DNA from 3 places in the Sphingobium sp. TomTYG72 genome. Region 1 is predicted to be linked to each of the others. Evidence: riboswitches for the same ligand, from Rfam matches in the RefSeq annotation. Region 1 holds a riboswitch; each other region holds the start of a gene.
What was found. A riboswitch is a leader RNA that binds a small molecule or an ion and turns the genes downstream of it on or off. The one in region 1 is predicted to bind cobalamin.
Positions count from the first base shown of each region.

Region 2: linked by a shared signal. The riboswitch ahead of ACZ5U1_RS00490 (TonB-dependent receptor plug domain-containing protein) and the one ahead of ACZ5U1_RS13590 (cobalamin biosynthesis protein CobG) in region 1 are both predicted to bind cobalamin.
Region 3: linked by a shared signal. The riboswitch ahead of ACZ5U1_RS15780 (TonB-dependent receptor) and the one ahead of ACZ5U1_RS13590 (cobalamin biosynthesis protein CobG) in region 1 are both predicted to bind cobalamin.

Region 1 covers NZ_AP027337.1:40,441-42,696, forward strand. The annotation lists gene ACZ5U1_RS13580 (alpha/beta fold hydrolase) at 1-73, opposite strand, end outside; gene ACZ5U1_RS13585 (alpha/beta fold hydrolase) at 1-408, opposite strand, end outside; cobalamin riboswitch at 539-766, shown strand; gene ACZ5U1_RS13590 (cobalamin biosynthesis protein CobG) at 913-2,040, shown strand; gene ACZ5U1_RS13595 (precorrin-8X methylmutase) at 2,040-2,256, shown strand, end outside.
Region 2 covers NZ_AP027336.1:97,673-99,928, forward strand. The annotation lists gene cobA (uroporphyrinogen-III C-methyltransferase) at 1-222, shown strand, start outside; gene mobA (molybdenum cofactor guanylyltransferase) at 307-843, opposite strand; cobalamin riboswitch at 871-1,131, shown strand; gene ACZ5U1_RS00490 (TonB-dependent receptor plug domain-containing protein) at 1,300-2,256, shown strand, end outside.
Region 3 covers NZ_AP027337.1:508,921-511,176, forward strand. The annotation lists gene ACZ5U1_RS15780 (TonB-dependent receptor) at 1-883, opposite strand, end outside; cobalamin riboswitch at 1,063-1,309, opposite strand; gene ACZ5U1_RS15785 (hypothetical protein) at 1,511-1,690, opposite strand; gene ACZ5U1_RS15790 (LysR family transcriptional regulator) at 1,872-2,256, opposite strand, start outside.

The DNA of each region.
Region 1 (2,256 bases):
TCGATGTGATGTTGAAGCCGATGCCGCCAATCGTGATGTAGCGCAGCACCCGGTCAGGATGGGACGCCGCCAATGCCCGCCGACGATCCCGCCATAGCTGTTACCGACGACATGCGCGGCACCGATGCCAAGCCCGTCCATGAGCGCGACGACGGCATCCCGCGCGACAGCCACCGGATCGCCATCGGCGGGATCGCTCTTCCCATAACCAGGCGCGTCGAGAATGATGGTGCGGAAATGCCGGGAGAAGAAGGGCAGATTGCCCTGGAAATTAGCCCAGCCGGTGACGCCGGGTCCTGAACCGTGGAGGAGCAGGAGCGCAGGACCAGATCCCGCTTCATGATAATGCAGCCGCCCCTTGTCCGTTTCCAGAAAGCGGCTGGTCGCTTCGAAGCTGAAATCGCTCATCTTTTCCTCTCCATTCTGCACATGTTGATGCGGGCGTAGCGGCGGCAGGTGATTGACGCAAGGAAGCGGCCTGTGACTACTTCCCTTTCCCCTGTATCCCCCTTATGAAGCGGGTCGAGCCGGGTCCGCCCGGTTCATCGATCGCGCCGGTGCCCCGCTAGAGGGGCTTAAATGGGAATGCGGTGCGGGAGGGTTTCCTCCCTAATCTGCGGCTGTCCCTGCAACTGTGAGCGGCGAGCGAGGCATGGACCGGCCAGTCCCGACAACGGGGGCGGCCAGCCACTGGAGCGATCCGGGAAGGCCCCATGCCAAGCTGTGACCCGCAAGCCAGGAGACCTGCCGGAGCAAAGGTCGCTCTTGCCATGATCCAGGGGATGGTCACGGCTCGGTTCTCCGTTTGAGCGACGAATTTCGTGCGGCTGCGGCCGTGCAGGCGTGCGGCCTGTCCGCCTGCCTGTGCGTGCCGTCCGTCTGTCGTGGCGCTGGTGCGGGAGGGCTGGATCAATGCAGGAGCTGATGCCGTGCGACGCGGTCGGCACAGGCGTGCGCGGCTGGTGCCCGACCGCATGGCGGCCGATGATGGCGGGCGACGGCCTGCTGGTAAGGGTGCGCCCGGCGCTGGGGCGGATGATCCGGGCGCAGGCGATCGGTTTGTGCGAAGCCGCCATCGCCTTTGGCAACGGCCATATCGACGTTACCAATCGCGCGGCCTTGCAGATCAGGGGAGTGGCCCAAGCGAAGCATGCCGCGCTGATGGAGCAGCTGGTCTCGCTGGGGCTGGCGCATGCCGATGCGGAGCAGGACGGCCGGATGCCGATGCTGATCAACCCGGATTGGCGTGAGGGTGATAATAGCGCGACTATCGCGACGGAGCTGGCTGGGCGGCTGGACGACTTGCCGGATTTGCCCCCGAAGGTTGGCTTTGCGATCGACGTCGGCCCCGCGCCGGTGCTAAGCGACGCTCCGGCCGATTTCAGGGTGGAACGGTCTGAGAGCGGCGCGCTGATCCTGCGGGCTGACGGGCGAGCGCATGGCACCCCGGTCCACGCAGCGGGCGCAGCGGAGGGGCTGATCCGCATGGCCCATTGGTTCGTGGCGAGCGGTGGCGTTCAGGCGGGACGCATGGCCCGACATGATGCGCCGCTGCCCGAAGTTGCGGTCGAAGCCCCCGCCCCCGCGCGATCCCGTGCCGCAGCGCTGGCCGCTGCGCCCGGTCCCTTTCGCGCAGCGCCCTTTGGCCGGATCGAGGCTGCGACGCTGCTTGCCATGATCACGGACGATATGCAGGCGGTGCGGGTCACGCCATGGCGGGGGCTGGTGCTGGAAGGCAGCAAAACGCCGGGCGATGATCCCGCCGACCCACGCCTTTCCGCCGATGCCTGTCCCGGTGCTCCTGCCTGCCCACAGTCCAGCGTCGCGACCCGTGAACTGGCCGCGCGGCTCGCGCCCTCTGTGCCAGGACTGCATGTCTCCGGTTGCGCCAAGGGCTGCGCCCGCCCCTCGCAAGCGCCGGTCGTGCTGACCGGGCGCGAGGGCCGCTTCGACCTTGCCCATGATGCGCGCGCAGGTGCGCCGCCGCTGCATGCGGGCCTGTCGCCCGATCAGATATTCGCCCATTTCGGAGCCCATTGATGCCGCATCTTTACGAAACCGACGGCGCGGAAATCTATCGCCAATCCTTCCGCATGATCCGCGCGGAATCGGCGCTGGACCGTTTTTCGCCGGAGGAAGAGCGGGTCGCCGTGCGGATGATCCACGCGGCGGGCATGACCGGTCTTGCCCCGCACATCCGCTTTTCCCCTGAGTTCGCCAAGGCGGCGATTGCCGCTCTGGAGGCGGGCGCGCCGA
Region 2 (2,256 bases), on a different replicon from region 1:
CGCCAGCTGATCGCCGCCGGACGCGATCCCGAAACGCCGGTTATGGTGGCGGTCAACGTCTCCCTCCCCACCGAACGCCTGATCCGGGGGAAGCTGTCTGCGCTTGCCTTCCTCGTTGCCACGATCAGCGACGAAGACCCGACCCTGCTGCTGATCGGCGAAGCGGTGGCGGGCACGTCCATGCCAGTAGAGGTTGCAGCCAGCGTCGCTCTTCCGCTTTGAAGACCGGCTCGCCGCAACTTTTGCCCTGAGCTTGCCGAACGCCCCCGAACTTAGTTGGAAGGAAGGGAGGGGGCTTCGGCAAGCTCAGTTCGGCTCGCGCCAGTGCGCCAAGTCCTCCGGCCGATTGATATTCGGCAGCACCAGTTCCGGCCGCTCCACCAGCCGCGCGCCGATCCGATCCAGCCAGCCATAGATCGAGCGGCTATTCTCTTCCGCCAGATGCGCGTCCAGTTCGTCCGCGAGCGACGCAGGCCAGAAGCCCGCCAACTGCTGCCCCTTCAACACTGCCGCACTTTCACCCATAAGCGCCTCCACCAGCGCCGCCGGATAGAAGGGCATGTCGCACCCCGTCGTCAGCACCGCGTCATAGCCTTGGCCCAGCGCGTAATGCAGCGCCGCGTTCAGCCCACCCAGCGGCCCCATATCCGCCGCTGGCCGATCCGCCAGCCCCGTCAGCCCATCGACGCTCCGCCCGCAGACCACCACCGCCTCCACATGCGGCGCGATGGCCGCCACCGCATGCTCCATCAGCGTGCGCCCGTCCGGCATCAGCGCCAAAGCCTTGTCGCTCCCGAACCGGCTGGATTGCCCACCCGCCAGCACCGCGCCCAGCAATCGCATCGATCCACTCCTTGGCAATAGCCTCACTTTCCCCTATGGCGCGCCGCGTGAGCGGGCAACCGCTGACATGAAGATCGCGCGGGAAAGGGAATGCGGTGCGGACGGGATCACCGTCCAACTCCGCGGCTGTCCCTGCAACTGTAAGCGGCGAGCGCGATGCACAGGGAAACCCGCAAGCCTTCAAAGGGGGAGGCGAGGGGGACCAGCCACTGGACCAAAAGTCCGGGAAGGCGTGCATCACCGCGACGACCCGCGAGCCAGGAAACCTACCGGCGCATGGTCGCTCTTGCCTTGGGTCCAGGGATCGGTCCGGGCACGGTTTTCCGTCTGAGCGACGAAGCGGCGCAGGGCCGCATCGGTGCGCGTGACGGGGCTGGCGTCTCTTCTTCCCGCACACCGGCCGCGCAAGCGGCAGGCCCTGGGCTCATGTCGCATGGCGCTCAGGGAAGACAGAACATGATCAGGACCGGAATTTCACTGCTGGCGCTCCTCGCCGCCACCCCCGCGCTCGCCGCAGACGCGGACGAGATCGTCGTAACCGCGCTCGGCATCGAGCAACCCACCGACGAGGTCGGTCAGGCGGTGACCGTGATCGACGAAAAGACGATCGAAACGCGCCAGAATGTCAGCGTCGCGGACCTGCTGATCACGACCCCCGGCATTCGCCTCAACCGCGCCGATGCCGTTGGCGGCGTGACTGGCATTTCGATCCGGGGCGCGGAAACGACGCAGACGCTGGTGCTGCTCGACGGCGTCAAGATCAATGACCCCAGCGTCATCGGCGACGCCTATGACTTCGGCAATCTGCTGACCGGCAACATCCGTCGCATCGAAATCCTGCGTGGCTCCAACTCGGTCGTCTATGGCAGCCAGGCCATCGGTGGCGTCGTCAACATCATGTCCGCCGAACCGGGCGAAGGCTTGGGCGGCAACGCTTCGGTTGAATATGGCTATGCCGATACGCTGAATGCGAAAGCCGACATCTCGGGCAGCGCGGGGATTGCCTCAGCCAGCGCTGGCGTCGCCTATTTCCGTACCGATGGCATCTCCGCGGCCAAAGGCGGCACGGAGAAGGACGGCTATGAGAACATCGCCACCCATGCCAAGCTGAAGCTCGCCTTCACCGACAATCTCAGCCTCGACCTGCGCGGCTATTATATCCATGCGGACCTCGACACCGACATCTTCTTCGGCGCGCCTGCGGACACAACCGACAGCAGCAAGCTTGACCAATATATCGGCTATGCAGGGCTGAACCTTGCCTCTTTCGACGCCAAATTGACGCAGCGGGCGGCGGTCACCTGGTTCCGCGCGGAGCGCAGCTATGAGTCTCCCTTCGGGCCTTCCGGCTTTACTGGCAGGACGTTGCGGTTCGAATATCAAGCCGTCTTCCAACCCATCGACAGGGCCAAG
Region 3 (2,256 bases), 470 kb from region 1:
GCCATGTCGGCTGGACGGTGGCGAGATTGCCGATGATGCGCGTCGTTTCACCGCGCGCGGAAGGATCAGGCGAACAGAAGACGTCGGGGCAGATCGGCGTGCCGATGATCCGTTCGGGAATCTGCTCGGTCGGGCGCCATGTCGCGCGATAGGCGTGGAGCGTGGCGTCGATCTTACCGGCCCCGGCGGGAAGCGTATATTTGGCGAAGCCCGCATAATGGCGCAGATGTTCGGCCTCCTGCCACGGGCCGTCATAGGCCTTGGCTTGGGCGACGAGGGTGAGATTGCCTGCGCCCGCCTTGACGGTGCCGCCTGAAGCCAGCCTGCGCCAGCCGAAGGAGCCGCCCTCCGCCGCGACCCATGGCCGGTCATAGCCGTCGATCGTGCTCATATAGGCCGCGCCTGCCAGCGCGAAGTCGCCGCCATCGGCACGGTAGGGGCCTTTGCGAAAATCCTCCCGCGCGATGATTTCGGGGATGAGGCCGTTCAAGTCGAGATAGCCCTGGCCATGGCCGTGGGTGCGGAAGTTCATCTGAACCCCGTCAATATAGGTGGTGAAGTCCGATCCATGGTCGAGATTGAAGCCGCGCAGGAAATATTGATTGGCCTTGCCGCTGCCCGAATGTTGGGCGGCGACCATGCCGGGCACCGCTTCGAGCAATTCAGCGACGCGCAGCAGCGGGCGGACGAGCAGGTCCGCGCCGCTGACGCTGCCCTCGCTGGCTGCATGGGCGGTGCCGATCTTGTCCTCGCCCCGGCCGAACACGATGATGGTGCTGGCGTCGTCGGCCGCGTCGTTCGCGTCGGCGGCGAAGGCGGGGAGGGGGAGGAACGTGGCAGTCAGCGCGCAGGCGGCGCGGTGGAGTTGGTTGGGTAATTTCACTTCATGCACTCCGGGCGTCTGGCGACATCCGGCAAGAGACCTGCCGCCAGACGGCGACCGGCGCGCGCGGGCAGCCGGACGCCCCCAAGGCGGCCGCCAACGTCACCGAAGCGGCCTCTTGCCGCTCGTTCGTCGCTCAGACGGAGTTACCGTGCCGCGGCCATCCCCTGGACCAAGGCAAGAGCGACCAGACGCCGGCAGGTCTCCTGGCTCGCGGGTCATCGCTTGATGCACGGCCTTCCCGGGCCTCGCAGGATTTAGCGTCCGGCCCAGTGACTTGCCCCATCCTACCTATGAGGAGGGGCGATGTGCATCGCGCTCGCCGCTTACAGTTGCAGGGACAGCCCTGGCTTTGGGAGGCGGGTGCCTCCTATACCATGTTCCCTTTTAAGCCTCTTTCGAGGCACCGGCGCGATCATTTCCCCAGGGGTTGCCCGGGTGACGGGCGCGATAGCGGAGCTGTGGGGGTTGGGCAAGGGTGGTTGGGTTAGGTAACTTGCTCCCTCTCCCCTTCAGGGGAGAGGGTTGGGGAGAGGGGATCGGCGGTCGTGCTTGCGTTCCCCTCTCCCGCCTTCGCTACGCTCGGCACCCTCTCCCCTGAAGGGGAGAGGGGATGGGGTCTGGCAATCAGTTCAGCGTCGCGCCACGCTCGCGCTGGAGGCGCAGCGCCATGGCCTGGTAGCGGACGGCGCGTTCGTTGTGGAGGGCGATGGTGGCCTGGTCGGCGCCGCGCAGGCGGGCTTCCCGGGCTTGCCGCGCTTCCTGGGCGGCGCAGGCGGAAAAATGTGACGCGTCATTGGGGCGCATGGCCCTTATCCTCTCTTAAGTTCTTATGGCACGAACGATAACATCGGCCTGTTTCCCGCTGCCATTACGCAGGTTAACTTCGAAAAGCTTCTGTTTTTTGACAGCAGCATGGGAAATGACTTCAGAAGCGAATTTCTGCGCTTTTCAGGGAGTTGCGTGCGCGTTCCATGGGGGCTTCTTTCTACGAGCTGCCCCTGTTCCACGATGCATCGCGGAAGGTTTCGCGCAGAAAGGCGATGAAGGCGTCTACGGCGGCGGGACGGCCTGCGGCGCGGGGATGGACGGCGTGGACGGCGAGGTCCTCGGGTCCTTCCCAGCTATCGAGGACGCGGACGAGGCTGCCTCCCGCGATCAGGTCGCCCACGTCCCAGAGCGAGCGTAACGCGATGCCGACGCCGGTCAGGGCGAGTTCGCGGACGATTTCGCTGCTGTTGGTGCGGACATGACTGTGCCCGTCGATCAGCTTGCGCGCGCGGCCATTCACCAGCCGCCATGGCAATTGTCCATCGGCCGCGAGCAGGCGGTGGCGGGGGAGGTCGGCGATCTTGTCCGGAATGCCATGCGCG